4 regions of the Rhizobium sp. BK008 genome follow, and region 1 is predicted to be linked to each of the others. Evidence: predicted binding sites of a transcription regulator. Region 1 holds the regulator's gene; each other region holds the start of a gene.
The links. The regulator LexA, encoded in region 1, represses DNA repair genes until DNA is damaged. The targets are predictions, from matches to a motif close to TGTTCNNNNTGTGTTCNG.
Positions count from the first base shown of each region.

Region 1 (7,377 bases):
GCGCCCGAGGGAACAGCCGCGCGGCCCATGCTGCCGTCTTCGAGATAGACATCGACTTCGACGGTGGGATTGCCACGGCTATCGAGAATCTCGCGGGCGATGATATCGGTGATTGCAGTCATGGGTTCTTCCTGCTCAGTGGGTGATAAGTCGTTCGAAACCTGTCTTAATCGAAGGCGAGCAAATTACAATGCCGCAATTGCCAGCCTTCGAACCAGCGTTCCGATGTGGACGAAAGCGCGTCGCGATCTCTAACATTCGCTTGGTCCGCGCTTTGCTCTTTGGTTTTGCGCGACATGCTTATAGCGCGATCATGTCAGACTGTTGAACGTCAAGCTGGGTAATCAGGCCTTGGCGACCGCATCGAAGGCAAGCAGCTTTTCGAGGAGCCGCGGCATGTCCTTGAGATAGACCATGTTCGGTCCGTCGGAAGGCGCATTGTCGGGGTCCTGATGGGTTTCGAGGAAGACGCCGGCAATGCCGGTCGCCACCGCTGCGCGCGCCAGCGTTTCAACGAATTCCCGCTGGCCGCCCGAGGAATCGCCCTGCCCGCCCGGCTGCGCCACGGAATGGGTGGCGTCGAAAACAACGGGAGCACCCATCGACGCCATGATCGGCAGCGAACGCATGTCGGAAACCAGCGTGTTGTAGCCAAACGAGGCGCCGCGCTCGCACAGCAGCACGTTCGGATTGCCGCTGGCGTTAAGCTTCTTCAGGACGTTTTTCATATCCCAGGGAGCGAGGAACTGGCCCTTCTTGACATTGACGACGCGGCCGGTATTGGCGGCGGCGATGAGAAGATCGGTCTGGCGGCAAAGGAAGGCCGGGATCTGCAGGACATCGACGGTCTTTGCCACCTCGGCGCATTGTTCGGCGGTATGAACGTCGGTCAGGACGGGAAAGCCGAATTCCTTCTTGAGGTCGGCAAAGATCTCCATGCCCTTTTCAATGCCGATGCCGCGTTCGGCCGAAAGCGAAGTGCGGTTCGCCTTGTCGAAGGAGCTCTTGTAGACGAGGCCGATGCCGAGCTTTCCGCAAAGCTCCTTCAGCGTGCCGGCCACCATGAAGGCGTGGTCGCGGCTCTCCATCTGGCAAGGGCCGGCAATCAGCGACAGGCGGCCGGTGTTGGAAAAGGTGACCTGGCCCTGGCCCTCGCCGATCTTGACTTGGGAATTCGTATCTGTGCTCATCGTGTTTCCTCGAAGGCGAAAAGCGTGCCCTGCCCGGGCGCGGGCTTCACCAGAATGCGATTGTTCTTGCGCGTATATGTCACCCCGTTAGCAGCCAAATGCGCTTCTGTCACGGCAAGATCGGCGACAGCGAAGAGAATCGCCCGGCCGCGCAGGCCGCGGTCGGCGTATGGGACAGCGACCTCGAAATAGGCCTCCAAACCCTCCGGCGTCATCAGGCTGATTTTCACATTCGACGCCGCGATCTTGACGCCGAAACCGGTGTTCTCGACTGCCGATTGCGCGCTGGCAAGACTGACGAAGGCGGCGAAGGCAGCCGCATCGGGCGCGCAAAGCACCACCTCGGCAATGCCGGTGACGCCATTGGCATGCGCCTCCAGCGCGCCGCGGTCGGCCGGCAGCGGATTGACGCGCTCGACGGTGAAGAGAAAGAGATCGGGCGCGCGCAGGTCGCCGGCAAAGGCCAGCCTGAAGCCGGCAATGCTCTCAGAACCATCCGGCATCGTCATCGGCCGGCTGAACGCCAGCATCTCGCCGGCGCTCGCTCCGTCGCCGACGAAATTCCGATGATCGATATCGGCATCCTCGCTGCCGAAGGCCACCGCCGAAAGCCCTTCCTCGCCGCAGCGGAATCGGAAGGCGCGGTTGCGGGCGGTGAAGACATTGCCTTGCCGCGCCGATGCTTCACTTTCCCTAACGCTCGCAATCCCGAGCGGCTCCAGATAGGTCTTATCGGCAAAAAAGACGCAGGCATTCTCCGTTCCGAAGGGATGACGCGCATCGGCGGCAACGGTAAAGCCCAGCTTGCCGAGCCTCTCGCGCGCCAGATCGATATTGACGACCGGCAGCACGACATGATCCAGCGGGCGTGGTTTGGCGGAATGCTCGTTCATGGTATCCCCTCTCCTCACACGGCAGAGATGTGCGACAGTGCCGCGCAAGGCAAGACTTGTCGGCCAATCCGGCGAATGAAAATAAAAATCTCAACGAGTTGGCGCCAAGTTTTACGGAAATTTAGCTACTTGCGGAACACATATGGAACATATAGTGTCTGTTCTGGATTTGTTTCAATCACGAGGTCACAACGTCGATGCTCACGCGCAAACAACAGGAGCTTCTCCTCTTCATTCATGAGCGCATGAAGGAATCCGGCGTTCCGCCGTCTTTCGACGAAATGAAGGACGCCCTGGATCTCGCTTCGAAGTCCGGGATTCACCGGCTGATTACTGCGCTCGAGGAGCGTGGCTTCATTCGCCGCCTACCGAACCGGGCCCGCGCACTCGAGGTCATCAAGCTTCCGGAGGCCTATAGCCCCAGCATCCAGCCCCGGCGCGGCTTTTCGCCGAGCGTCATTGAGGGCAGCCTGGGCAAGCCCCAGCCGGTCGCCACTCCCGCTCCTGCAAAACCCGTCGCCGACAATGGCAACTCAGTCTCCGTGCCGGTCATGGGCCGGATCGCCGCCGGCGTTCCGATCTCGGCAATCCAGAACAACACCCACGACATCGTCGTTCCGGCCGATATGCTCGGCTCCGGTGAACACTACGCGCTGGAGGTCAAGGGTGATTCGATGATCGACGCCGGCATTTTCGACGGCGACACCGTGATCATCCGCAATGGCAGCACCGCAAGCCCTGGCGACATCGTCGTTGCTCTCGTCGACGACGAAGAAGCGACGCTCAAACGCTTCCGCCGCAAGGGCGCCTCGATCGCGCTGGAAGCGGCCAACCCGGCTTACGAGACCCGGATCTTCGGGCCAGACCGCGTCAAGGTGCAGGGCAAACTCGTCGGCCTTATTCGCCGCTATCACTGACACCCTGCAGGCCGGTTTCGACAAAGCTGTTGCTGCGCCAGTCATAGGCGCGATGGCGGATCCATGGCCGCCACAGATCATCGAATGCGGTTGTGACCTCCATGCCGGCCTCCGCGAACCGCAGCTCGACGGAACCGGTCCGGCGCAACGTCTCGCCGGTGAAGAGCGTCGCGCCTGAGCGGCAGCTGTTGAAACGCAGGCGGACCGACGTTACCACGATATCGGCCGCATCGCAGGCCGGAGCGAGATAGGCGGCATTGTCGATGACGGCGACCACATGACCGTTGCCAAGCCTTGATATGCACCAGGCCTTCTTGACGCAGGAAAAGCGGTTTGCGTCACCGCCGGCTGCAGCCGCCCGCATCGCCGCCCTCGCTTCGTTCTGCTGATCGCGGGAGAGCTTGACGCGGCGGTCCTCTCCCGCTGGCGGGACAGCAGGACCATCCAGCATCTTCGGCGGGTCATGCGCCGGCAGGACCAGCGCGCGCTGCCATTGGTCGAAGATGAAATCCGGCGGGTTTTCACGGTTGGAGGCCATTGCCGCCGCCTCGACGACCGCGACGAGACTGCCATCTTCCGAAATCACCAGATCCGGCGGCCGGGGAACCGGCAGAAGCAGCAGGATGAGCGTTGCGACTGACATGATCGACGTGCCCATATGGCGCAGCCGAGTGCGGAGCAGCGTCAGCAGCAGGAAGCCTGCCACGGCGACCGCGAAATACCAGGCGGGCAAGCGGCCGATGCCGATGTCGCCACCCCAGCCGGACACGGTCTTGGCGACGGCGATCACCAGATCGAGGCCGAATCCGACAATCTTCCAAGGCAAAACGTCCAGACCGAAAGGCATGAGCAGCATCGCCAGCAACCCGGCCGGCATGATGATGAAGGAGATGATCGGCATCGTCGCGAGGTTTGCCGGCAGGCCGTAGGCGGTCAGGCGATGAAAATGCTCGATCGAAAACAGTGCGGTGGAGAAACCGCCGATCAGCGAGGTCAGGAAGACACCGCCGAAGAACCCCGCAACCGCGACGAAAGGCCTGACGATCGGCAGCTTCAGGAAGGCATTCTCGCGGACGCGCCGATCCTTCCACAGCTGATAGCCCGACACGAGCGCCAAGGTTGCGGCAAAGGACATCTGGAAGCTCGGCCCCAGGACTTCGGAGGGCGAAATGACGAGGATGACGAGCGCGGAGAGAGCGACATTGCGCAGGCTGATCGACGGCCGGTCAAAGAAGACGGCAATCAGCATGATGGCCATCATGATGAAGGCGCGTTCGGCCGAGACCGCGAAGCCGGAGATCAGGAAATAGGCCGTGACGGCGATGAGCGCGCCGGCGGCGGCGATCTTCTTCGTCGGATAGGCCTGGGCGACGCCGGGAAAGAGGCTGAGCAGCATCCGGAAGCCGACGAAGAAGATGCCGGCCGACAGCGCCATGTTGAGTCCTGAGATGGCGATGATATGCGCCAGACCGGACTGGCGCAGCGCCTCCGTGGTCGCATTCGAGATGGCGCGCCGTTCGTCCGTCACCAGAGCAGCGGCAAAAGCGCCGGTGTCGCCGGGCAGAATCGATCGGATGCGGTCGCCGATGCCGCTGCGCAGCCGGTAAAGCCATTCGAGCAGGGCTTCCGCCGTCGATCTGGCAGCCTGCGGGCCTGCCTGCAAATCGACTTTCGTCGGCGCGCCGTAGAAGAAACCATTGGCGCCGATGCCATCGAAATGGGCCCCGAAAGAGAAGTCGTTGAGCTCTGGAAGTGCTGGGCCTGACGGTGGTGTCAGCCGAGCCCTGCCGGTGATGATGTCACCGATCTCGAAAGGCGCGTCGGCGCCGCGGGCGATCGCGGTTATCCGTTCCGGCGGCCGCTTCACCTGCGGCGCCTCGGTGCCGGTGACGGCCAGAATGTAGCGCCACCGGCCGCGACCATCGCCTTCGCGCCGTTCGACACGGCCGGTCACCGTCGTCGTCACGGCGGAGTCGAGGATCACGGTCGAAGCCCGCCAGCTTTCGAACTCCGCCGAGACCATGCCACCGGCCATAAGTGCAAGCGCCAGCAGGACGGTCCGCAATGCCGCCCGCATACGGCTGGCGATCAGAACCGCGGTCGTAAGCACCAACAGGCAGAGCAGCGGTGCAATGACCGGAAAATCCGATGCTCCAAGAAACCAGAAGACTGATCCGGCGCCGAGGAAGACCGGCGAGAATAGCAGCAGGCGGCCATGATCCGCCTCCTCGCCCAGCATGCGCCTGCCGGCACGCAGCGATTGCGAGGCCAAAGCCGGCAGGCGATGGCGCAACGGTGTCGCCGACTGCGTCCTTGCCGGCCGCGACACCACGGCAGGGGGAGAAAAACCGGAGGTATCGGCAAGGCCGGCGCCTGCTTCCGGCCGCAATTCGACTGTCGTCAATTCCTGCATCCGCCGCCCAAGCTCACCCGCCAAGGCGGCCAGAATGCAACCTCCCATCAAATCCGGCAAGAATAATCGATTGAAATATGAGGGAAAATCGCGAGTGCCAAAAGACCAGTCGAATCATCAGCTTCCGATATGCACGCGGCTCATCGCTGCAGTGCCTAAAAGGTGATACCGCAATGCACAAAATGCCGTCACGGTAACTTGGCATTAGCTTCGCGATCATATAGCTATCGGTGAGGACGCTTAACCCCTATGGCGCTTTTAAGGCGCCACCGCCATTTCGGAGGATCAGCATGACGGATCAAAGCGCTACAATAAAAATCGGTGACAAATCTGTCGACCTTGCCGTCAAGAGCGGCACGATCGGCCCGAGCGTCATCGATATCGGTGCCCTCTACAAGAACACGGCTTCCTTCACGTACGATCCGGGTTTTACCTCGACCGCATCCTGTGAATCGAAAATCACCTACATCGACGGCGACGAAGGTGTTCTGCTGCATCGCGGCTATCCGATCGAGCAGCTCGCCGAGCATGGCGACTTCCTGGAAGTCTGCTACCTGCTTCTCTACGGCGAACTGCCGACCACCGCGCAGAAGAAGGATTTCGATTATCGCGTCACGCACCACACCATGGTGCATGAGCAGATGAGCCGCTTCTTCACCGGCTTCCGCCGCGATGCGCATCCGATGGCCGTCATGTGCGGCTGCGTCGGCGCGCTGTCGGCCTTCTATCACGACTCCACGGACATCACCGATCCGCACCAGCGCATGGTCGCCAGCCTGCGTATGATCGCGAAGATGCCGACGCTCGCCGCCATGGCCTACAAATACCATATCGGCCAGCCCTTCGTTTATCCGAAGAACGACCTCGACTATGCGTCGAACTTCCTGCGCATGTGCTTTGCCGTGCCTTGCGAGGAATATGTGGTCAATCCGGTGCTTGCTCGCGCCATGGACCGCATCTTCATCCTGCATGCCGATCACGAGCAGAACGCTTCGACCTCGACCGTCCGTCTCGCCGGTTCGTCGGGCGCCAACCCGTTCGCCTGCATCGCGGCCGGCATCGCCTGCCTCTGGGGGCCTGCACATGGCGGCGCCAACGAAGCAGCGCTCAACATGCTGAACGAAATCGGCACAGTCGACCACATCCCGGAATATATCGCCCGCGCCAAGGACAAGAACGACCCGTTCCGCCTGATGGGCTTCGGCCACCGCGTCTACAAGAACTATGATCCGCGCGCCAAGATCATGCAGAAGACGACGCATGAAGTGCTGGGCGAACTCGGCATCAAGGACGACCCGTTGCTCGAAGTGGCGATGGAGCTGGAGCGCATCGCGCTCACCGACGAATATTTCATCGAGAAGAAGCTCTATCCGAATATCGACTTCTATTCCGGCATCACTCTGAAGGCGCTGGGCTTCCCCACGACCATGTTCACCGTGCTCTTCGCGCTCGCCCGCACCGTCGGCTGGATCGCACAGTGGAACGAGATGATCGAGGATCCGGAACAGCGCATCGGCCGTCCGCGCCAGCTCTATGTCGGCGAACCCAAGCGCGACTATATCCCGGTTTCGAAGCGCTGATCGCTTCAAAGCCTAAAAGAAAACCCGGTCAGAAACGGCCGGGTTTTTTCTTTTTCAGGACATCGAGAAGGATCTTGGCGGCATGCTCGCCGGGCGGCTTTTCGGTCTGCATGCGCTGCCAGATAAGGTCATAGCCTTCCTTCATCGCCTTCAGCTGGTAGGTGTCGGCCGACAGCCTTTCCATCCAGCGGGCGAGACTGGCGCCGCGAACGATATCGTTGAGATATTCCGGCACGACCGCGTAATCGGCGATCAGGTTTGGCAGCGCGCCTGTCCAGGTCTTGATGGTTGATGTCAGCAACCGCATGATCCAGTCGACCTTGTAGGCGGAGACGACGGGCACATCGGCAAGCGCCAGCTCAAGAATGACAGTTCCGGACGCCG
Region 1 is NZ_JACIFK010000001.1:1,639,920-1,647,296, forward strand. Features, by position in the region: gene eno (phosphopyruvate hydratase) at 1-122, opposite strand, end outside; gene kdsA (3-deoxy-8-phosphooctulonate synthase) at 345-1,190, opposite strand; gene FHT69_RS07960 (VOC family protein) at 1,187-2,083, opposite strand; gene lexA (transcriptional repressor LexA) at 2,281-3,000, shown strand; gene FHT69_RS07970 (ComEC/Rec2 family competence protein) at 2,981-5,413, opposite strand; gene gltA (citrate synthase) at 5,704-6,993, shown strand; gene lpxB (lipid-A-disaccharide synthase) at 7,022-7,377, opposite strand, start outside.

Region 2 (7,377 bases), on a different contig from region 1:
CACCATCTCCGCCAAGTCTTCCAGCGTCACATAGGTGCTGGTGCCGGTGTTGTATAGGCGGCGATTGGCGTATTTCTTGATAACGATCTGACCCTCATGCTTCGCCATATCAGTCTCCTGAACCCCCGTCTGATTTATGGATCTTCCTCCACTTGAGACTGTAAACGCAAAAGAAGGCCGGTGACAATCTCTTTGTGCGATGCGGCAAACCTTTAACAGAGCAGATGAATCGGGCTTGGGAGCGCTTCGGCTGAAAAATGGCGGCAGCCGGTCTTCGCGTTTGACTTGTGCTCCAAGCTTTGCCAGTTTCTCCTTATGTAAGTGAGACGAAAACGAGGAGCGTCCCCATGAGCAATTCATCCATCGTCATCGCCAGTGCAGGGCGAACAGCAGTCGGCTCGTTCAACGGCGCTTTCGCGACGGTCCTCGCGCATGAGCTCGGGGCGGCGGTCATAAAGGGGGCGCTCGAGCGCGCCGGCGTCGATGCCGGCGAGGTGGATGAGGTGATCCTCGGCCAGGTGCTTGCCGCCGGCGAGGGCCAGAACCCGGCCCGCCAGGCGGCGATAAAGGCCGGCATTCCGAAGGAGGCGACTGCCTGGGGCGTCAACCAGCTCTGCGGCTCGGGCCTGCGCGCGGTCGCGCTCGGCATGCAGCAGATCGCCACCGGCGACGCCAAGATCATCGTTGCCGGCGGCCAGGAATCCATGTCGATGGCCCCGCATGCCGCGCACTTACGCAGCGGCGTCAAGATGGGCGACATGAAGATGGTCGACACGATGATCAAGGACGGTTTGACCGACGCCTTCCATGGTTATCACATGGGCATCACCGCCGAAAATGTCGCGCGTCAGTGGCAACTGTCGCGCGACGACCAGGATCAGTTCGCCGTGGCTTCGCAGAACAAGGCGGAAGCGGCGCAAAAGGCCGGCCGTTTTGCCGACGAGATCATCCCCTACGTCATCAAGACACGTAAGGGCGACGTTACGGTCGATGCCGACGAATATATCCGTCACGGCGCCACACTGGAAGCGATGGGGAAATTGCGCCCGGCCTTCGACAAGGACGGCACTGTGACGGCCGCGAATGCATCCGGCCTTAACGACGGCGCCGCTGCGGCGGTGCTGATGAGCGAAGCGGAAGCCGTCCGGCGCGGCATCCAGCCGCTCGCCCGCATCGTTTCCTGGGCAACGGCGGGCGTCGATCCTTCCATTATGGGCACCGGGCCGATCCCGGCTTCGCGCAAGGCGCTCGAAAAGGCCGGCTGGTCGGTGAACGATCTCGATCTCGTCGAAGCGAACGAAGCTTTCGCGGCGCAAGCCTGCGCTGTCACCAAGGATCTCGGATGGGACCCGGCGATCGTCAACGTCAATGGCGGCGCGATCGCGATCGGCCATCCGATCGGCGCGTCCGGCGCGCGCGTTCTCAACACGCTGCTGTTCGAAATGAAGCGCCGCGGCGCCAAGAAGGGTCTCGCCACGCTCTGCATCGGAGGCGGCATGGGTGTGGCCATGTGCTTTGAAGCACTTTAAATAGCATACGATCCAGGATTGATTGAAAATCCCGCCATGCGGCGGGGCGAAAAACAAAAGGGGAGCGAAGCATGAGCAGAGTGGCTGTGGTCACCGGGGGTACACGCGGCATCGGCGCGGCAATATCCATGGCACTGAAAAATGCCGGATACAGGGTCGCGGCCAGCTATGCCGGCAACGACGAGAAGGCCAAAGCCTTTCACGATGTCACCGGCGTTCCGGTGTTCAAATGGGATGTTTCCGACTACGCTGCCTGCGGCGAAGGGATCGCCAGGATCGAAAGCGAGATCGGGCCGGTCGAAATCCTCGTCAACAATGCCGGCATCACCCGCGACGCGATGTTCCACAAGATGACGCCGCAGCAGTGGCACGAGGTGATCAATACCAACCTCACCGGCCTGTTCAACATGACGCATCAGGTCTGGACCGGCATGCGCGATCGCGGCTTCGGCCGCATCGTCAATATCTCGTCGATCAACGGCCAGAAGGGCCAGATGGGCCAGGTGAATTATTCGGCGGCCAAGGCGGGCGATCTCGGCTTCACCAAGGCGCTGGCCCAGGAAGGGGCAGCCAAGAACATCACCGTCAACGCCATCTGCCCCGGTTACATCGGCACGGAAATGGTGCTTGCCGTGCCGGAGAAGGTGCTGAACGAACGCATCATTCCGCAGATCCCCGTCGGCCGTCTCGGCGAGCCGGAAGAGATCGCGCGCTGCGTCACCTTCCTCGTCTCCGACGATGCCGGCTTCATCACCGGTTCGACGCTGACGGCCAATGGCGGACAGTTCTTCGCCTAATTATTCCTTTAAACGGTTATACGCAGATTCAAAGCGATGGCGCGTCCGGCAGGACGCGCCATCGCTTTGATTATTTACGGGATTAAGAGCGGCGGTCGGCATTTGGTTGCCGCTCTGTCCGAACCTTGACCGGTACTTTCCGCAGCGAGCGATCCTGGCTGCTAAGGGCTGTTATCGCAGTCGTCAGAAAGGCCGATGCGATGAGAACGGCGACAAGGGAATTCAGGAAAATCTGGATCATGAAAGCGTTCCTTTCCGGTGCGCCGGGCGGCTGTGCCTGTCCGTTGCGCTGGTGAAGGAAATATGTGCCTGCCTGTTGGGTAGCAGTAGGTGTGGCTTTCATAACCGATTGTCAACGTCTCGTTGACGGATGCGGCAGGCCAAAAAAACGGGCGCAGAAGCGCCCGTTGGGAGTCCGATATGGTTTTGCCGATTAGCGGCAACGAGCCTCGTAGCGGCGGCCGTAGCGGTCGCGATAGACGCAGTAGCCGCGGCGTTCGACCGAGTGGCCGATGAGAGCGCCGGTTAGACCGCCGGCCACGGCGCCGACGGCGGCACCGCCCCAGCTGTTGGTGACGACACCGCCGATGACCGCACCGGTGCCGGCGCCGATCGCCGTACCTTGCTCGGTTGCTGTGCAGGATGCCAGAGCGCCGACCAGCGCACCAATAAGAACAATCTTCTTCATCATGTCGTAACTCCCCAGGTTCGTTGGCCTTTAGATGCGGCCCATTAGTACAAGGATAATGATAATCACGAGAACTAGCCCCAAACCGCCAGAAGGTCCATAGCCCCAGCCACGGCTGTAACCCCAATTCGGCAAGGCTCCGATTAAGAGCAGAATGAGGATAATTAGAAGTATCGTGCCAAGCATGGTGTGTTTCCTTCATTTCATCCGCAATTTGGATGGACCAGAAACACGCATTGGCGATTTTTGTTCCCGGTTAAGCTTGGAAATGTGACGAGGGCGTGATTCACGGTTAATTTCCGTCATCTCGGAAAATTGCCGCTATGGTTAAAATTACATTTAAATACAATATGTTGCGGTGAACAAAGAGGGAAAGCCGCGGTGTCGCCGATTCGTCAGCGATTCGTTCCGCTTTTGATCGACCCATCGCGATTGGCCGCCTTGACTTAACGCTGTCTGAATCCGGCTTCAAAAAGATTAATACCTATGCCAGGAGGCGGGCGAAGAGTTCCGCTGCCGATTCCGCATCTAGCGTCCGGACCTGGTGATGCCACCAGATTTGGTCGTGAACGAAAGGCGAAAACCGCGGAGTCAGCGATTCGTCTCCGATTCGTTCCGGCTTTGGTCGAGAGGTTAATTTCGGGACGCTCTCGCCTGTTCAAAATCGGCGCGGGAATCGTCGCTCACGACGGCGAAAATGCGAATGGGAGGGAGTCTCGCGATTCAGCATCTAGTGGGAAAAAGTGATTCAAAATCAATACTTAGCCGTGAACAAAAGCTGAATCAGCTGGAGTCAGCGATTCGTCGCTGATTCGTTCTCACGCTGTTCCGAATCGTGAATTCAGACGTTCCACAAGACTCGCAAAGGTCGTAATCCCCGGTGCATTTTGAAATCTGCCCTTGCGTTTGCGGCGGCAGCTGTCCATGTGTTCTTTAGCTTCCCTCGTGGGGCTGAGATTTTCCTGGGGCCACCCGCCTCATTTGCATGGACCCATGACTCTGACTTCGCAGCCGATGATTCTGAGTGGACGCGGTGTGACCGCGGTGCTCGGACCGACCAATACCGGCAAGACCCATTATGCCATCGAGCGCATGGTCGCGCACGGGACCGGCGTGATCGGCTTGCCGCTCAGGCTGCTGGCGCGCGAGGTCTATACGCGGGTGGTGGAGAAGGTCGGCGTGCAGAATGTGGCGCTGGTCACCGGTGAGGAAAAGATTTCGCCGCCCAATGCGCGTTTTTCCGTCTGTACCGTCGAGGCGATGCCGCGTGAGACCAAGGCCGCCTTCGTTGCCATCGACGAGGTTCAGCTCGCCGGCGATCTCGAGCGCGGTCATATCTTCACCGACCGCATCCTGCATCTTCGCGGCCGTGAGGAAACGCTGCTGCTTGGCGCGGCGACGATGCGGCCGATCCTGCAGCAGCTCCTGCCGGGCATCACTGTCGTCGAGCGGCCGCGGCTTTCGCATCTTTTCTATGCCGGCCAGAAGAAGATCACCCGGCTGCCGCAGCGTTCTGCCATCGTCGCGTTTTCGGCCGACGAGGTCTATGCCATCGCCGAGCTCATCCGCCGCCAGCGTGGCGGCGCGGCTGTCGTGCTCGGCGCGCTCAGCCCGCGCACCCGCAATGCGCAGGTCGCACTCTATCAGGCGGGCGACGTCGAATATCTGGTGGCGACCGATGCGATCGGCATGGGCCTCAACCTCGATGTCGATCACGTCGCCTTTGCCCAAGACCGGAAATTCGACGGTTACCAGTTCCGCAATCTCAATCCGGGCGAACTCGGCCAGGTCGCCGGGCGCGCCGGGCGGCACGTGCGGGACGGGACCTTCGGCGTCACCGGACAGGTCTCGCCCTTCGACGATGAATTGGTGCAACGTATCGAGGGGCACGAATTCGACAACGTCAAGGTTTTGCAATGGCGCACGACGGAGATGGACTTCTCCTCGATTCAATCCTTGCGGACAAGCCTTGAGGCGGGACCGCGCGTGCCGGGACTGACGCGAGCGCTGCCTGCTGTCGACCAGCAGGCGCTGGAACAGCTTTCGCGTTATCCAGAGGTCATCGATCTCGCCGACAGGCCGGCGCGCGTCGAAAAACTCTGGGAGGCTTGCGCGCTTCCCGATTACCGGCGTATCACTCCTGCGCAACACGCCGATCTTATCTCGACCCTCTTTTCCGATCTCGTCCGCTATGGCACGGTGAATGAGCAGTTTCTCGCGGAGCAGGTGCATCGCTCCGATCGGACAGATGGGGAAATTGACACGCTTTCGGCGCGAATCGCGCAGATAAGGACCTGGACCTACGTTTCGAATCGGCCTGGCTGGCTTGCCGATCCGACACACTGGCAGGAAAAGACGCGGGAAATCGAAGATCGATTGTCCGACGCGTTACATGAAAGGTTGACGAAACGCTTTGTTGATCGCAGGACATCTGTGCTCATGAAGCGCCTGAGAGAGAATGCGATGCTGGAAGCTGAAATCAGTGTGAATGGTGATGTCTTCGTTGAAGGACATCATGTAGGGCAATTGAGCGGATTCCGTTTCACGCCGGTGGCGGGAACGGACGGACCGGATGCCAAGGCGGTTCAGGCTGCGTCGCAGAAGGCGCTCGCGCTCGAATTCGAAGCCCGCGCGGCGCGGATGCATGCCGCCGGCAATAGTGATCTGGCGATCGGCTCGGATGGGTTGATTCGTTGGCTGGGCGACCCGGTGGCGCGGCTTTCGGGCAGTGATCACGTCATGCGTCCGCGCGTGCTTCTGCTGGCCGACGAGCAGTTGACGGGCAATGCCCGGGATCACGTTGCGGCCCGCATCGAACGCTTCGTCAACCATCATATCAGCACGGTGCTGAAACCGCTCGATGATCTGTCGCGCGCCGAGGATCTGCAGGGTCTTGCCAAGGGGCTTGCCTTCCAGCTCGTCGAAAATCTCGGCGTGCTGTTCCGACGCGACGTGACCGAGGAGGTGAAGTCGCTGGACCAGGATGCCCGCGCCTCCATGCGCCGCTACGGCGTGCGTTTCGGCGCCTATCATATCTTCGTTCCGGCACTTCTGAAGCCGGCGCCGGCCGAGCTCATCACGCTGCTCTGGGCGCTGAAGAACGACGGTCTCGACAAACCGGGCTACGGCGATCTCATTCCCGTGCTTGCCGCCGGCCGCACCTCCGTCGTCACCGACCCGAGCTTCGAGCGGATGTTCTATAAGCTCGCCGGCTTCCGGTTCCTCGGCAAGCGTGCCGTGCGAATCGACATCCTGGAACGGCTTGCCGACATCATCCGTCCGCTGCTGCAGTGGAAGCCCGGTCAGAATAATCGTCCGGAGGGCGCCTATGACGGCCGCCGTTTCACGACGACGACGGCTATGCTGTCGATTCTTGGTGCGACGCTCGAGGACATGGAAGAAATCCTCAAGGGTCTCGGCTATCGCGCCGATGCCGTGAAGGCGGAAGAGGCATCGGCACATCTTGCGGCGCAGGATGCGGCCTCAGTGCCCGCCGCCACCGCGGAAACGTCGGCGGATGAGACAGCCGAAAAGGCCGATCACGACGATGCCGACGGGGCGGCGGAAGAGACTGCTGCCGAAGCGCCCGCAACCGAGGCGGCGCCCGTGGCTGCCGACGCGCCCGTGGCCGAAACGGTCCAAACCCCTGCTCCTGTCGAAGCAGCCGAGACAGCCGCTTCGGTGGAAGCGTCTGCCGAGACGGCGGTATCCGCTGCTGAGGACGCCGGCGAGCCGGTCGAACCGAAGCCGGTTCTTCTGTGGCGTCTCGGCGGCCGCAACGACAATCAGCGCCAGGCGCGCGGCGGGCATGGCGAACGCCGTGGCGGCCAGGGCCAGGAACGCGGCGACCGCAATCGTCGGCCGGGCGGCGGTGAAGGCGGCGAGGGCAATCGCGGCGAAGGCCGTGACAACAATCGCAACAATCGCGGCAAGGACGGCGGCGGTCGCGATGGCGGCCGGCCGCAGCAGGCAAGGGGCGATCGCAACAATCAGCCACGGGGCGATCAGCCGCGCGGCGACCGGCAGGACCGTGGTGACCGCAAGGATCGCGGTGACCGCAACGATCGTAACGACCGCAACAACAATCGCGGCGGCTCGCAGCCGCTGCGCTTCGAGGCCAAGCCGCCGCGCAAGGAGAAGCCGATCGATCCGGATTCGCCTTTCGCCAAGCTCGCGGCTCTCAAGGAGCAGATGAAGAAGTAATCATGAGCGCGGAGACACAGCCGACAAGCGGTTCGCGCCAGCGCATCGACAAGTGGCTGTTCTTCGCGCGCATGGTGAAGTCGCGTTCATTGGCGCAGAGCCAAATCCAATCCGGCCATGTGCGCATCAACGGCGAACGCTGCAGCCATCCGAGCCAGAT
Region 2 is NZ_JACIFK010000005.1:191,884-199,260, forward strand. Features, by position in the region: gene phaR (polyhydroxyalkanoate synthesis repressor PhaR) at 1-108, opposite strand, end outside; gene FHT69_RS21250 (acetyl-CoA C-acetyltransferase) at 348-1,529, shown strand; gene FHT69_RS21255 (beta-ketoacyl-ACP reductase) at 1,601-2,326, shown strand; gene FHT69_RS21260 (hypothetical protein) at 2,409-2,567, opposite strand; gene FHT69_RS21265 (YMGG-like glycine zipper-containing protein) at 2,760-3,017, opposite strand; gene FHT69_RS21270 (DUF3309 family protein) at 3,045-3,200, opposite strand; gene FHT69_RS21275 (helicase-related protein) at 4,008-7,217, shown strand; gene FHT69_RS21280 (RNA-binding S4 domain-containing protein) at 7,220-7,377, shown strand, end outside.
Region 2: a site for LexA is predicted at 3,828-3,845, ahead of FHT69_RS21275 (helicase-related protein). Genes of this name have one in related genera too.

Region 3 (7,377 bases), 1.1 Mb from region 1:
TGATGATGGCGCAGCCGGCGAAATTCTCCAGCGCGTTTTCCAACGCACCCAGCGTTTCGGTATCGAGGTCGTTGGTCGGTTCGTCGAGCAGCAGAACGTTGCCGCCGGCCTTCAGCATCTTGGCGAGGTGAACGCGGTTGCGCTGACCACCGGAGAGATTGCCGACCTTCTGCTGCTGATCGCCACCCTTGAAGTTGAACGCGCCGCAATAGGCGCGGGAGTTCATGTCGAACTTGCCGAGCTTGATGATTTCGGCGCCACCGGAGATTTCCTCCCAGACCGTCTTGTCGGCCGCGAGCGCGTCGCGGCTCTGGTCGACATAGCCGAGATGCACGGTCTCGCCGATGCGGATCGAGCCGCCATCCGGCTTTTCCTGGCCGGTGATCATCCTGAACAGCGTCGTCTTGCCGGCGCCGTTCGGGCCGATGATGCCGACGATGCCGCCCGGCGGCAGCTTGATCGACAGGTCATTGATCAGCGTCCGGCCCTCGAAGCCCTTGGTGATGCCTTCCATCTCGATGACCACCTGGCCGAGGCGCTCGCTGACCGGGATGATGATCTGTGCATCGCCGGGACGCTGTTTTTCGGCGGCATCCACCAGCTGCTCGTAGGACTTGATACGCGCCTTGGACTTGGCCTGGCGGGCCTTCGGGCTGGAAGCGATCCATTCCTGCTCGCGGCTGATCGCCTTCTGGCGGGATGCTTCTTCGCGATTTTCCTGCAGCATGCGCTTGGCTTTCGCCTGCAGATAGGCCGAGTAGTTGCCTTCGTAGGGAATGCCGCGGCCACGGTCGAGTTCGAGGATCCAGCCGGTGACGTTGTCCAGGAAGTAGCGATCGTGGGTAATCATCATCACGGCGCCCGGATAGTCGCGCAGATGCTTTTCGAGCCAGGCGATGGTTTCGGCGTCGAGATGGTTGGTCGGTTCGTCGAGCAGCAGCAGATCCGGCTGCGACAGCAGCAGGCGGCAGAGCGCGACGCGGCGGCGCTCACCACCGGATAGGCTGGTGACATCGGAATCGCGCGGCGGGCAGCGCAGCGCTTCCATCGCCATTTCGACCTGGCTTTCCAGGTCCCAGAGGTTCTGGCTGTCGATGACGTCCTGAAGCTTGGCGCCCTCTTCCGCGGTCTCGTCGGAATAGTTCATCATCAATTCATTGTAGCGATCCACGATCGCCGTCTTCGAGGCAACGCCCTCCATGACGTTCTCGAACACCGTCTTGTTGGGATCGAGGTGCGGCTCCTGCTCGAGGTAGCCGACCGTCGCACCTTCGGCGAGCCAGGCTTCGCCGGTATACTCCTTGTCCTGGCCCGCGATGATGCGCAACACGGTGGATTTACCCGCGCCGTTCGGTCCGAGGATACCGATCTTGGCATCGGGGTAGAAAGAAAGATGGATGTTCTCCAGGATCTTCTTGTTGCCATAGGCCTTGTTGAGGCCGGACATATGATAGATGAACTGACGTGCCATACTGCGCTGCTCCGGGCGGGAAACTTCGATTGTGCCGCTATGTAGGCGAAACAGCGCCTGCGGGCAACGCCGAAACCCGGTTTACTCCGGATTTCCGGTCAAAAGCCCGCAGCGTCGACCACACCTTCGTCGCAGCCGAAGGAGGTTTTTCCCGCGCCCTGGATCAGATCGGCAAGCCCGGCACTTTTCGCCGATACCGCCCCGGCGGCTTCCGAAAGCCCGATCGTCAGCTCGCTGATCATCCGGATATTGCCGGCCCGCCGGCAGCTCATCTTAACGCGGTCGCCGGCGCCAGGCCCGAAGCTCTTGTCGAAAGCCGCCTTGATCGCCTCGGCCTTGACAGGCTTGCCGATATTGGCGGCGAAGAGCTCGCGCACCGCCGAGGCGTTGAGCGCGCCGACCAGATGCACGCCGACGCCGAAATAGTCGTCCGCGCTCATTTTCGTGCAGGTGCCGTGCTTCGTCCATTCATGCCGTTCCAGGCCGGATTGCGTGCCGGGCATCGCTTTTGCCAGAGCCGTCTTCGTCTCGGCCGAAAGCACGACCTCCGGCAATGTGTTCCAGTTGCCATCCTTATCGGCGGCCTTCTGGTCGGCGCTGACACCGCAATAATCCTGGCGCATCGGCCAGAGCCCGTGCAACGAGAAGTTCGTCGCATCATGGCGCTCCACGGCCTGCGTCGCGCATTCGGCCTTTTTCTGGTTCGTCTGGCAGAAGGTGGGCTGCCAGCTCGCCGCCAGAATGAAACGGGTGCGCCCACCGCCCTCCTGGGCCGTAGCGGCGCCGGAAACAACCATCGACAAGGCAAACGCCAGGGTACGCAATTGCATGCTGCTCATTTCAACCCCCAAAAGAACAATACGGGAACAAATAAGCATGAAGCTCAAACGGGCGCAACCCTGAATCGCAGCAACGTCGTATTTTGTTATCGGATAAACCAAACCCCCATGTTGCTTTTATCAGGCAATCTGGTCTGTTGCCGCAGGGAGGATCCATATGTTTGCTGAAACGCAGAAGCTCGCCGTAGCGGGGGCGTCGCTGGCTTATCACCATGCTGAAGCTGCTGGTCCGGCCCGCGGCATCCTGTTGATATCGCATGGCCTCGCCGAACATTCGAAACGCTATCGCGCCTTTGCCGAGACGATGGCGGCGCGCCGCTATCATGTCTATGCCCATGATCACCGCGGCCACGGCGAAACGACGGCGCCCGATGCGCCGATCGGCCGCTTCGCCCGACGAGGTGGCGTCGAAAGGGTGATCGGCGACCTCATCGCCATGCGCGGCCATGCGGCATCCCGCCATCCCGGCCTGCCGATCATCCTCTTCGGCCATTCGATGGGCGGCCTCATCGCCCTCAATGCAGCCGTCACCGCTCCGGCCGACTTCGACGCCGTCGCCGTCTGGAATTCGAATTTCGCCGTCGGCCTCGCCGGCCGCGCCGCCCAGGCGATCCTGCTGGCCGAGCGCATGCTGAAGGGCTCCGACGTGCCGAGCGGCCTGCTGCCGAAGCTCACCTTCGGCGCCTGGGGCAAATCCATTCCCGGCCGCCGCACCGAGTTCGACTGGCTGTCGCACAGACCTGATGAAGTCGACAAATATGTCGCCGATCCGCTTTGCGGCTTCGACGCGTCGGTCTCTCTCTGGCTCGATCTCTTCGAGCTGACCTTCCGCGGACCGCAGAAAATCCATCTCGACCGGCTGCCGCGCGATATGCCGGTTCATCTGGTCGGCGGCGGAGAAGACCCGGCGACGGAGCGGGGAAAAGCCGTGCTCTGGCTGTCAAACCATTTGAAAGGCCTGGGCTTCTCCCGTATCAGCACTCAGATATATCAGGACTTGCGACACGAGACGCTGAATGAGATCGGCGCGGATGCGGCGATCGCAGCTTTCGCCGACTGGTGCGACGAGGTGGTCGCAAGATCCTGAGCGACCAATATGCTGAGTACGGGGATTTCATCATGAGCAGCACCTCCGCCCGCCCCGTTTCGTCCGCCTCCGACGTGACGACGGGGCTTGCGCTGATGGTTCTTTCGGTGATGGTCTCGCCGCTCATCGATATCTTCGCCAAGCTTGCCATCACCACCGTGCCATCCGGGGAGATCACCGCCGGCCGTTTCGTCGTCCAGGCGCTCTGCATGCTGCCGCTTGTGATATGGCGGCGCAGCTTCGCCGATTTCGCCTGGCGCCAGAGCCTCTTCCATGCCATCCGCGGCGCGATCATCACCATCTCGATGATCTCCTTCGTCACCACGCTGAAATATATGGCGGTCGCCGACGCGATCGCGATCTTCTTCGTCGAGCCGATCATGGTGACGATCCTCGGCGGCATCTTCCTGAAGGAGACGATTGGCTGGCGACGTTATACCGCCTGCGGCGTCGGCTTCTTCGGGGCGATGCTGATCATTCAGCCAAGTTTCGAAGAGGTCGGCTACATCGCGCTTCTGCCTGTCGTCAGCGCGCTCTGCATCGCCATCTTCGTGCTGATGACCCGCGCCCTCTCGCGCAGGGAAGACCCCTGGTCGATGCAGTTCCAGATGAGCATCTGGGGCCTGCTCTTCTGCGTCCTCCTGCTTTTCCTCGGTCAGGGAACCGGTTCCGACCTCTTCGATCCCGTCATGCCGGAAGGCCGCGCCTGGTTCTATGTCGCCGGCGTCGGCGCCATGGCCGCAATCACCGGCATCGTCGGCGTCTACGCCTATCGCGCAGCACCGGCCTCGACGCTGGCGCCGCTGCAATATTTCGAGATCGTCTCGGCGACGATCTTCGCCTGGCTGGTCTTCGGCGACTTTCCGGATGCCGTCAAATGGCTCGGCATTGCCATCATCGTGGCATCGGGCATCTACATCCTCTGGCGCGAGCGCCGCTTTGCTTCAAAGCCAGTATCCGATACATCTGAGGTGACGATGGCGCCGTAGACATTGCCGGGAGGAACATGACAGAGACCGTGACGAAGAAGCCGCCGCTTGTCGGAATCCGGGTGATCGAGCTTGCCCGCGTGCTCGCCGGCCCCTGGGCGGGACAGATGCTCGCCGATCTCGGCGCCGACGTCATCAAGGTCGAAAATCCCGAGGGCGGCGACGACACGCGCCAATGGGGGCCGCCCTTCGTCGAGGGCGCCGATGGCGAGAACCTCTCGGCCGCCTATTACCACGCCGCCAATCGCGGCAAGCGCTCCGTCACCGCCGACCTGAAAAGCCCCGAAGGCCAGGATCTCGTCCGCCGCCTCGTTTCCACCGCCGATGTGTTGATCGAGAATTTCAAGCTCGGCGGCCTCGTCAAATACGGGCTCGATTACGACAGCCTGCGCAAGATCAACCCGAAGCTCGTCTATTGTTCGATCACCGGCTTCGGCCAGACCGGCCCCTATGCCAGCCTCGCCGGCTATGATTACATCGTCCAGGGCATGTCGGGCTTCATGTCGATCACCGGCGAACCGGGCGGCCAGCCGATGAAGGCGGGTGTCGCCATCGCCGATATCTTCACCGGCATCTATGCCGTCTCGGCAATCGAAGCCGCCCTGATCCACGCCCTCAAATCGGGCGAAGGCCAATTGATCGACATGGCCCTGCTCGATGTGCAATCGGCCGTGCTCGCCAATCAGAACATGAATTACCTCGTCTCCGGCGCCGCACCGACCCGCCTTGGCAATGCCCATCCCAATATCTCGCCCTATGAGGTCGTGCCGACGGCGGACGGTTATCTCATCCTCGCGGTCGGCAATGACGGCCAGTTCCGTCGCCTCTGCACCCTCCTCGGCCTGGAGACCGTGGCCTGCGACGAGCGTTTCGCCACCAACAAGGCTCGGGTCGGCAATCGCGGCGAGGTGCGCCGCCTCATCTCCACCGAAACGCTGAAATGGCAGAAGGCGGATCTCTTGAAGGCCTGCGAGGAGAATGCCGTTCCATCAGGCGCAATCAACACGATCGAGGAAATGTTCGCCGATCCGCAGGTGCAGGCCCGCGGCCTGCGCATCGATCTTGCGGACGCCGCCGGCACCGTGATCCCCGGAGTGAGGACGCCTGTCGTACTGTCGGAGACGCCGCTGCGTTATGACAGGCCGAGCCCGCGCCTCGGCGAACACCAGGCGGAAATTCTGGCGGAACTCGCTGAGCGTGATGGGGAGAGATCATCATGAAGAAGGCATTGTCATGAAGAAGACCGGCGGAGAACTGATCGTCGAGGCGCTGAAGGCGAATGGCGTCAAGCGGCTTTCCTGCGTTCCCGGCGAGAGCTTCCTCGCCGTTCTCGATGCGCTGCGTGACAGCGATATCGACGTTCTCGTCTGCCGCCAGGAGGGGGGCGCGGCGATGATGGCGGATTGCTGGGGCAGGCTGACCGGCGAACCCGGCATCTGCATGGTGACTCGCGGCCCCGGCGCCACCAACGCTTCCGCCGGCCTGCACATCGCCAAGCAGGACTCGATCCCGATGATCTTGTTCATCGGCCAGGTGCAGCGGGAAGCACGCGAGCGCGAGGCCTTCCAGGAGGTCGAGTTCCGCCGCGCCTTCACCGAATTCGCCAAGTGGGTGGGCGAGATCGACGATGCCGCCCGTATTCCCGAATTCGTCACCCGCGCCTTTGCGGTCGCCACCTCCGGCCGTCCCGGCCCGGTCGTGCTGACGCTGCCGGAAGACATGCTGCGCGACGAGGTCGAGGCACCCCGCGCCAGGCACTATGCCAATGTCGAGGCCCATCCCGGCCGCCGGCAGATCGACGATTTCTATATAAGGCTGCTGAAGGCCGAGCGGCCGATGGTGATCCTTGGCGGCACGCGCTGGGATGCCGATGCCGTCGCCGATTTTCAGAGCTTCGCCGAGCGTTTCCAGCTCCCCGTCGGCTGCTCCTTCCGCCGGCAGATGCTGTTCGATCACCTCCATCCCTCTTATGCCGGCGATGTCGGCATCGGCATCAATCCGGCATTGGCAAAGGAGATTAAGGAGAGCGACCTGCTGATCCTCCTCGGCGGCCGCATGTCGGAAATGCCGTCCTCGTCCTATACGCTGATCGATATCCCCTACCCCCAGCAATCGCTGGTGCACATCCATCCCGACGCTTCCGAGCTTGGCCGCATCTACCGCCCGGATCTTGCCATCTGCGCCGCGCCGGCCGATTTCGTCGCAGCACTCGCCGACCTGGAAGCGCCGGCCGAACCGCACTGGACCGAGCGCACCGCGCGCCTGCACCAGGCCTATCTCACCTGGTCGACCCCGCCGGCGACCGGGCCAGGTGCCGTCCACATGGGGCCGATCATGGAATGGCTGGAGGCCAATACGAAGCCGGAGACGATTTTCACCAATGGTGCGGGCAACTACGCCACCTGGGTGCATCGCTTCCATCGTTTCCGGCGCTTCAACACTCAAGCCGCCCCCACCTCCGGCTCGATGGGGTACGGCCTGCCGGCCGCCGTTGCCGCCAAGCGTCTCTTTCCCGAGCGCGAGGTCATCTGCTTTGCCGGCGACGGCTGCTTCCTGATGCACGGCCAGGAATTCGCCACCGCCATCCGCCACGATCTGCCGATCATCGCGGTGGTCGTCAACAACGGCATCTACGGCACCATCCGCATGCACCAGGAGCGTGAATATCCGGGTCGTGTCAGCAGCACCGATCTGACCAATCCCGACTTCGCAGCCCTTGCCCGCGCCTATGGCGGCCATGGCGAGACGGTGGAAAGGACGGACGAATTCGCCCCGGCCTTCGAGCGGGCGCGCGCCAGCGGCAAACCCTCGATCATCGAAGTCAAGCTCGATCCTGAGGCGATCACGCCGACGCGTACGCTCTCGGAAATCGCGCAAACAAAAAGCCGGTGAGAAAACTCACCGGCCTTGAAGGATAGGGACGCTGCGACTTCAGTCGATGGCCGCCGTGACGATGAACTCGACCTTGTATTTCGGCGCAGCGAGCTTGGC
Region 3 is NZ_JACIFK010000001.1:584,180-591,556, reverse strand. Features, by position in the region: gene ettA (energy-dependent translational throttle protein EttA) at 1-1,471, opposite strand, end outside; gene FHT69_RS02765 (ribonuclease T2 family protein) at 1,570-2,310, opposite strand; gene FHT69_RS02760 (alpha/beta fold hydrolase) at 2,468-3,397, shown strand; gene FHT69_RS02755 (DMT family transporter) at 3,430-4,386, shown strand; gene FHT69_RS02750 (CaiB/BaiF CoA-transferase family protein) at 4,404-5,606, shown strand; gene FHT69_RS02745 (thiamine pyrophosphate-binding protein) at 5,620-7,278, shown strand; gene FHT69_RS02740 (RidA family protein) at 7,318-7,377, opposite strand, start outside.
Region 3: a site for LexA is predicted at 2,323-2,340, ahead of FHT69_RS02765 (ribonuclease T2 family protein). Genes of this name have one in related genera too.

Region 4 (7,377 bases), on a different contig from region 1:
AGCCAATATCAAAGGCTGAGATCAGGGTGATGAGCGGCGGTGTTGCCGCCGCTCCTTGCATCATCTGATCCCGGCGACAGAAGGAAAAAGAAATGGCATTGGCAGATTTGCTCCATCAGGATGCGATCATTCCCGCCCTCAGAGTAAATTCCAAGAAACAGTTGCTTCAGGAATTGGCTGCAAGAGCCGCCAGGATCACCGGGCTTTCCGAGCGGGAGATCTTCGACGTCATCCTGCAGCGCGAACGCCTGGGCTCCACCGGCGTCGGCAACGGTATCGCCATTCCCCACGGCAAGCTGGTCAACATCCATTCGATCGTCGGCATCTTCGCCCGGCTGGAGCAGCCGGTCGATTTCGAGGCGCTGGATGACCAGCCTGTCGATCTCGTATTCCTGCTGCTGGCGCCGGAGGGCGCGGGCGCCGACCATCTCAAGGCTCTGTCGCGTATCGCCCGCGTCCTGCGCGATCACGATCTGGTCGCCAAGCTCCGCGCAACCGATTCCGCCTCGGCGATCTATGCCTTCCTCAACGAAGAGCAGACGTCGAACGCCGCTTAACGCCGTATCGATGAACGCTGACATGTGAAAAGGCGCCGGGTTCCCCAGGCGCCTTTTTCAGGATGAGCGGCTGAAACGATCAGAATTCTTCCCAGCTGTCCTGGGCAACGGCCGCCGAACCGCGCGACGGGGCGGCTGCGTGGCGAACCGCAGGCGCGGCCACCCGATGCGAAGAGACCGCGGCAACAGGGGCACGCATCCTTTGCGCGACGGAGGCGAGTGCGGCGGAGTTACCCCCCGAGACGCTGAAGCGGGTGGCGAGCGTCTTCAGCGTCTGCGCTTCGTCATTGAGGACCATGCTGGCGGCGGTCGCTTCCTCCACCATGGCCGCATTCTGCTGCGTCACCTGGTCCATCTGGTTCATGGCCTGGTTGATTTCCTTCAGGCCGACAGCCTGTTCGCTGGCCGATGCCGAGATTTGCCGGATGAGGTCGTTGATGCCCATCACCTGTTCGGCGATCTTGTGCAGCGTGCCGCCGGCGCGCCCGACGAGATCGACGCCTTCCTTGACCTGGACAGCCGAGGTGTTGATCAGCGTCTTGATTTCCTTGGCGGCATTGGCCGACCGTTGCGCGAGTTCGCGCACCTCCTGGGCGACGACGGCAAAACCCTTGCCGGCCTCTCCGGCACGCGCGGCCTCGACGCCGGCGTTGAGTGCCAGGAGGTTGGTCTGGAAGGCGATCTCGTCGATGACGCCGATGATCCGCGAAACCTCCGTCGAAGACTGTTCGATCCCTTGCATCGAGGCAATCGCCTTCTGCACCACTTCGCCGGATTTTTCCGCATCCTGGCAGGCGAGGTTGACGTTGTCGGCAGCCGTGCGCGCATTCTCGGCGCTGGAATCGACCTGCGCGGTGAGCTCGTTGAGCGCGGCCGCCGTCTCTTCCAGGCTTGCCGCCTGCTGTTCGGTGCGCTTGGCGAGGTCGGAAGCGCTGCTGCTGATCTCACCGGTGCCGGAGCCGATATTGGCGACGCTGAGGTTCATCGTGTTGATGGTCTCTTCCAGGCTCGCCAGGGCGGCGTTGAAATCCTGTTTCAGCTTGCCGTATTCGCCGGGGAAGTCGTCGGTGATGCGGTGAGCGAGATTGCCCTGCGACAGCTCGGAAAGGCCGGCGCCGACGATCGAAACGATATGGCGCTGCAGCGATAACGATTCCTGGCGTTCCGATTCCGAGCGGCCGCGCTCGGCTTCCGCAGCCTGACGCTCTCGGGCCGCCTCGTCCTCAAGGCGCCGGCTGTCGGCGAGCTTGAAGCGGAAACCTTCGAGCGCCTTGGCGACCGAGCCGATTTCGTCGCTGCGCTCCTGGGCGGCGACCGGTTCGGCATATTGGCCGTCGCTGAGCGCCTTGACGCTGGCGACGAGACCGCCGAGCGGCCGCTGCACGAAAGAGCGGACGGCGAAATAGAGCGCCAGCATGACCGCGCCGAGCACGATCAGGCCATTGACGATCATCATGTAGGTCTGGTCCTGCACCGGGGCGTTGATCGCCGTGTGCGGGACGTCGACGAGCACGACCCAGGTGGCGTTGACGCCGGGAACCGCGAAGGGATAGACGACGCGGTCGAAGGGAGCGAGGCCGTCATAGGTGAGGTTGCTGACGAGGCCGGGCTGCTTGCTCGACAGCGCCGTCTTGACGATGTCGGCGCCTTCGCCGCTATATTCCTTGGTCATCAGGTCGGGGATCGGCGCGACGATCCAGTTGCCGGCCTGCGACAGCAGCGTGACGCGGCCCGAGCCGAAAGGATGCAGCGCCTGCAGCTTGTCGGTGAGCGACTTCAGCGAAATGTCGACGCCGGCGACGCCGATCATCTTGCCACCCGACATGACCGGATAGGCGATCGAGGTCAGCAGCGTCGGAACATCCGTTCCTTCGGCCATATAGGGCGTCGTGATCGCGCCCTTGCCGCTGTCGGCGGCGAGCTTCCACCATTCGGCGGTATAGTCATTGTCGAAGGTCGAATACTGGATGCCGCCATCCTTGGTCTTCGACCAGTAGGGCGTGAAGGCGCCGTTCTTGCTCGTGCCTTCGTCATTATTGTTGGCGATCTCGGTGGTCTTGCCATCCAGCGCGCCGAGCTGCTCGCAGAACCAGCTGCCGAAGGCGAAGGCGTTCTGTTCGAGATTGGCCTTCAGCACGTTGATCATGCCCTTGCGATCGAGCGACTTGCCTTCATGGCCGCGGCCGACGACGCCCGACATGGTGCGCGCGGCGCTGGCGAGTTCGCCGACATTGGCGGCGATTTCATTGGCGATCGATTTTGCCTCGAGGTTGGCCTGATCCATCGTCAGGATCTGGACCCGATCCCGGGTCTGACCGATGAGGAAAAAATTCGAAACGATGAGAACAAGCGCGATGGCGATGCCGGTGATGACGATGAGTTTCGCCGCAAGCGATTTCATTCGAAAAATGAACATGAGGTCCTCGGACAAGGATGCGCCGAACGGGCATTCTCCGGCGCAGGAGCGAAGGCATCGCCCCGTCATGGAGCCGCCGCGTGGTTGCCGATTCCTGAAAGCGCGAGGAACCTGCGACCGCGGGCAACATCGCCAGAGATCTCTTAAATTTGAATGAAACTTGCTTGATCAAGGCAAGGAAAACCGCCGGAACACCCTGAATTACCGGGGGTTTTGCCGGCGGCTTCGCAAAGGGACGCTTCCTATATTCTGTCTGCGACTTCCTCGCTCCAGGGGATCGAAGGTTGCGCGCCGGCCTTCAGGCAGGCGAGCGAACCGGCGACGGCCGCACGGCGCAGCGCCGAGGCAAAATCGAGGCCGTCGTCGAGGCTGGCAGTGAAATAGCCGCAGAAGGTATCTCCCGCGCCGACCGTATCGACGGGTTCGATCTTGAGGCCCTGTGCCCGTGAAATTGCCCCGTCGCGAATGGCGATGACGCCATCGCCGCCGAGCGTCACGATCAGCGTCTGGCCCGTCTCCGCATGCAGGCGGGTAAGGGCGGCCTCGCGCGCTTCAGCGTCCATGCCCTCCTGGCCGGCCAGCCGCTCGAACTCGGTCTCGTTGGCAATGACGATATCGGCGAGCCGGCCGAGTTGGGCCGCATCGGGGATGAGCGGCGCAAGGTTGAGGATGCTGGTGACGCCCTTGGCGCGGGCTGCCGACAGCGCGCGTTCGACGGCGGCCGCCGGCACTTCGAGCTGCAGCATCAGGAGATCGCCTTCGTTCATGCGGCCGACCGCTTTCTCGGCATCGGCAGGCGTGACCAGGCCGTTGGCGCCGGGAACGACGGCAATCATGTTTTCGCCGTCGCCGCCGACAAGGATCAGCGCCGTGCCCGTGGGGCCGTCGACATGCTTGACGAGAGAAAGGTCGGTGCCGGCATCATCGAGCAGGGCCAGCGCATCCGCGGCGAAGCCATCCTTGCCGACGGCGCCGGCCATATGCACATAGCGGCCGGCGCGGCGCGCTGCCAGCGCCTGGTTGGCGCCCTTGCCGCCGGCGGCCGTGGCAAAGCCGTTGCCGGCCACCGTCTCGCCGGGCTTCGGCAGGCGCTCGGTCGTGGCGATGAGATCCATGTTGATGGACCCGAAAACTGTGATCATCAGGGTGTCCCGTCTTTTGGAGCCTGCAAGCGACGTCATGGCGAAAACTAGGCGCGGTTTTCGGACGGCGTCATGCTCCTGCTGTTTCATGCGGGCGAGACACTGCCCGAAGCGGTCACTCCTCGTCAACCACCCGGAGCTTCAGAAGACCGGTGCGGCTTTCCATCGATTTGGCCGCGGCTTCGCTGTCGCGGGCAGGCTTTGCCTCGCCGCCGCCCGCCTCGAATTCCAGCGCTTCGATCCTGGCGCCGCGCTTGGTGAGCTTGTCGGCTGACGTGACCACCATGTCGATATCCTTCTGCGCCATGGCGAAATGGCCCTGCAGCTTGCGCACCCGCTCGTCGAGCCGGCCGAGATCGTCCATCAGTATTGCCACCTCGCCCTGGATCAGATGCGCCTGCGCCCGCATGCGCTGGTCCTTGAGCACGGCCTGGATGACCTGGATCGACAGCATCAGCAGCGACGGCGAGACAATGACGATGCGCGCCCGGTGCGCCTTCTGCACCACGGCCTCGAAGTGCTCGTGGATCTCGGCGAAGATCGATTCCGAGGGCACGAAGAGAAAGGCCGTATCCTGGGTTTCGCCCTGGATCAGATATTTCTCGGAAATGTCCCGGATATGGATCTCCATGTCGCGGCGGAACTGCTGGCCGGCGATCTTGCCGGCCTCGGGGCTGCCGGCGTCGCGGATCGCGTTCCAGGCTTCGAGCGGAAATTTCGCGTCGATGACAAGCGGCGGCGCGTCGTTCGGCATGCGGATCGTGCAGTCCGGCCGTGAGCCGTTGGAGAGCGTCTGCTGGAAGGTGTAGGCGCCCATCGGCAGGCCGTCGGCGACGATCGTTTCCATCCTCGACTGCCCGAAGGCGCCGCGCGTCTGCTTGTTGGACAGAATGGCCTGCAGCCCGACGACATCCTTGGCGAGGCTCTGGATATTGTTCTGCGCCGCATCGATGACCGCCAGCCGCTCCTGCAGCCGCCGCAGGTTCTCATGCGTCGATTTCGTCTGTTCGGTGATCGTCGAGCTGACGCGCTGCGACATGCCGTCGAGGCGTTGGCTGATCGTCTGGTTGAGTTCGCTCTGCCGCGCGCCGAAGACCTCGGTCATCGCCGCGATGCGGCCCTGCATCTCCGCCTGGATCTTCAAAAGCTCGGCCATGCGCGCTTCGGTTTCCCCGGCGCGGAAGCTCGCCTCCTCGGCCTGTTCGCGGCGAAGGCTGGCGCCGCGCAGCAGAAGCACGATCACCAGCAGGACGAGGGCGGCGAGAACCCCGCCGCCAAGCGCCAGCATGGCCGGACTGATCGAGGCAAGGGAAAGGGCGAGCGATTCGGAATGGACGGTCATACCGCGAGCATAACAGAAGACACGGCAATATATAGATCAAAACGTGAACAGAATTGCCGGCCCTTACGATCTTCACAGGCTGCTGCTCTTCCCAGCTGATGAAGAAGAAATCGCCGGCCGATTTAACGATTGCTCAACCATATTCGCCAAAACCTGTGGCGCAGAAATTCCTTCCCGCGCCTTGCGCCAAGTACAGAGACCCTCCATGACATCCCAGCAGACCGACAGTGCCCTCAGGCAGCGCCTCGATTTCATCGAACTGGATGAGGCGGCGCGCAGGTCGATGCGGGATCTGCGCCCCGTCATATCGGAACTGATCGGCGGCGCCCTCGATAAATTCTACGCCAAGATCGTCAGGACCCCTGCGGTCGCAGGCTTTTTCGCCGATAAGAACCACGTCGGCCATGCCAAGAAGCGCCAGCAGGATCATTGGGCCAATCTTGCCGGCGGTGCATTCGACGAGAGCTATGTCGACGGGGTCACGGCGGTCGGGCGGACGCATGCCCGCATCGGGCTGGAGCCGCGCTGGTATATCGGCGGTTACGCCATCGTCATGTCCGAACTCGTCAAGGGCATCATGGAGAAACAGTGGCCGTCGGTCTTCGCGCGCCGGCAAGGCAAGCAGCTGGCCGAGAAGCTGTCGGCCGTCATCAAGGCCGGCATGCTCGACATGGATTATTCCATCTCGGTCTATCTCGAGACGCTCGAAGCCAAGCGCCGGGCCCTGGAAGAGGAGCGCACCCGGGCCGAATCCGACCAGGCAGTCGCGCTGGAACAGCTGCGCCGCGGCTTGGAAGCGCTGTCGCGCGGCGATCTCGAAGCCACCCTGCCGTCCGACCTGCCGGGCAATTTCAGGCAGATGGCCGAGGATTACAACCGCGCCGTCAGGGCGCTAAGCCAGTCCTTCGCCTCCGTGCGCGAGACCTCGGGCCATATCATGAGCGGCGCCGACGTCATTGCCAATGCGACCAACGATCTGGCGCTGCGCACCGCCCAGCAGGCGGCCGGTGTCGAGGAGAGCTCGGCGGCGCTGCAGCAGCTTTCCGTCAGCGTCGGCCAGACGGCCGCCAATGCCGAGAAGGCTTCGGCCGCCGTACGCGAGACGCAAGAGAAGGCGAAGAATTCCGGTGAGCTCGTCACCAGCGCCGTTTCGGCGATGGCCGGCATCGAGAAATCCTCGACCGGGATCTCCAAGATCATCGGCGTCATCGACGAGATCGCCTTCCAGACCAACCTCCTGGCGCTGAACGCCGGTGTCGAGGCAGCCCGTGCCGGTGATGCCGGCAAGGGTTTTGCCGTCGTCGCCCAGGAGGTCCGCCAGCTCGCCCAGCGCACGGCGGATGCGGCCAAGGAGGTCAAGAACCTGATCTCGCAGAGCTCGACCCAGGTCAATCAGGGCGTCGGCATCGTCTCCAGCACCGGCGAGGCGCTGAACGACATGATCAGTCGTATCGACATCATCAACCGTTTCGTCGCCGATATCGCCGCCGCCGCCCGCGATCAGGCGACCGGCGTCAACGAGGTCAGCGTGGCGGTCCGCAACATGGGGGCGATCACCCAGCAGAATTCGGACATGGTCGAGCACTCCTCAGCCGAAACCCGCCGCCTCAAGGACGAGGTGGAGAAGCTGATCGAGCTGCTGCGGCGCTTCCGCGCCCGGCCGGAGGGGCATTCCGCCCTCGCTGCCCGCCGGGCGGCCTGAGGAGAATATGGCAAAATTCCAGGCGGGGATGGAAAAAAGCGTATTCCCCGCCTGCCGGATAATTCCATAGTCGGAAAAGATGGGTTATGGGAACGCCATGACCATCAAGCCACTCATCATTCTTCCCGATCCTATTCTCCGCCAGCTGTCCAAGCCGATCGAGCGGGTGGATGCCGACCTGCAGCGTCTCGCCGACGACATGCTGGAAACCATGTATG
Region 4 is NZ_JACIFK010000007.1:187,918-195,294, forward strand. Features, by position in the region: gene hpf (ribosome hibernation-promoting factor, HPF/YfiA family) at 1-19, shown strand, start outside; gene ptsN (PTS IIA-like nitrogen regulatory protein PtsN) at 93-557, shown strand; gene FHT69_RS25040 (methyl-accepting chemotaxis protein) at 637-2,973, opposite strand; gene FHT69_RS25045 (ribokinase) at 3,216-4,115, opposite strand; gene FHT69_RS25050 (DNA recombination protein RmuC) at 4,231-5,457, opposite strand; gene FHT69_RS25055 (globin-coupled sensor protein) at 5,663-7,159, shown strand; gene def (peptide deformylase) at 7,257-7,377, shown strand, end outside.
Region 4: a site for LexA is predicted at 5,490-5,507, ahead of FHT69_RS25050 (DNA recombination protein RmuC). Genes of this name have one in related genera too.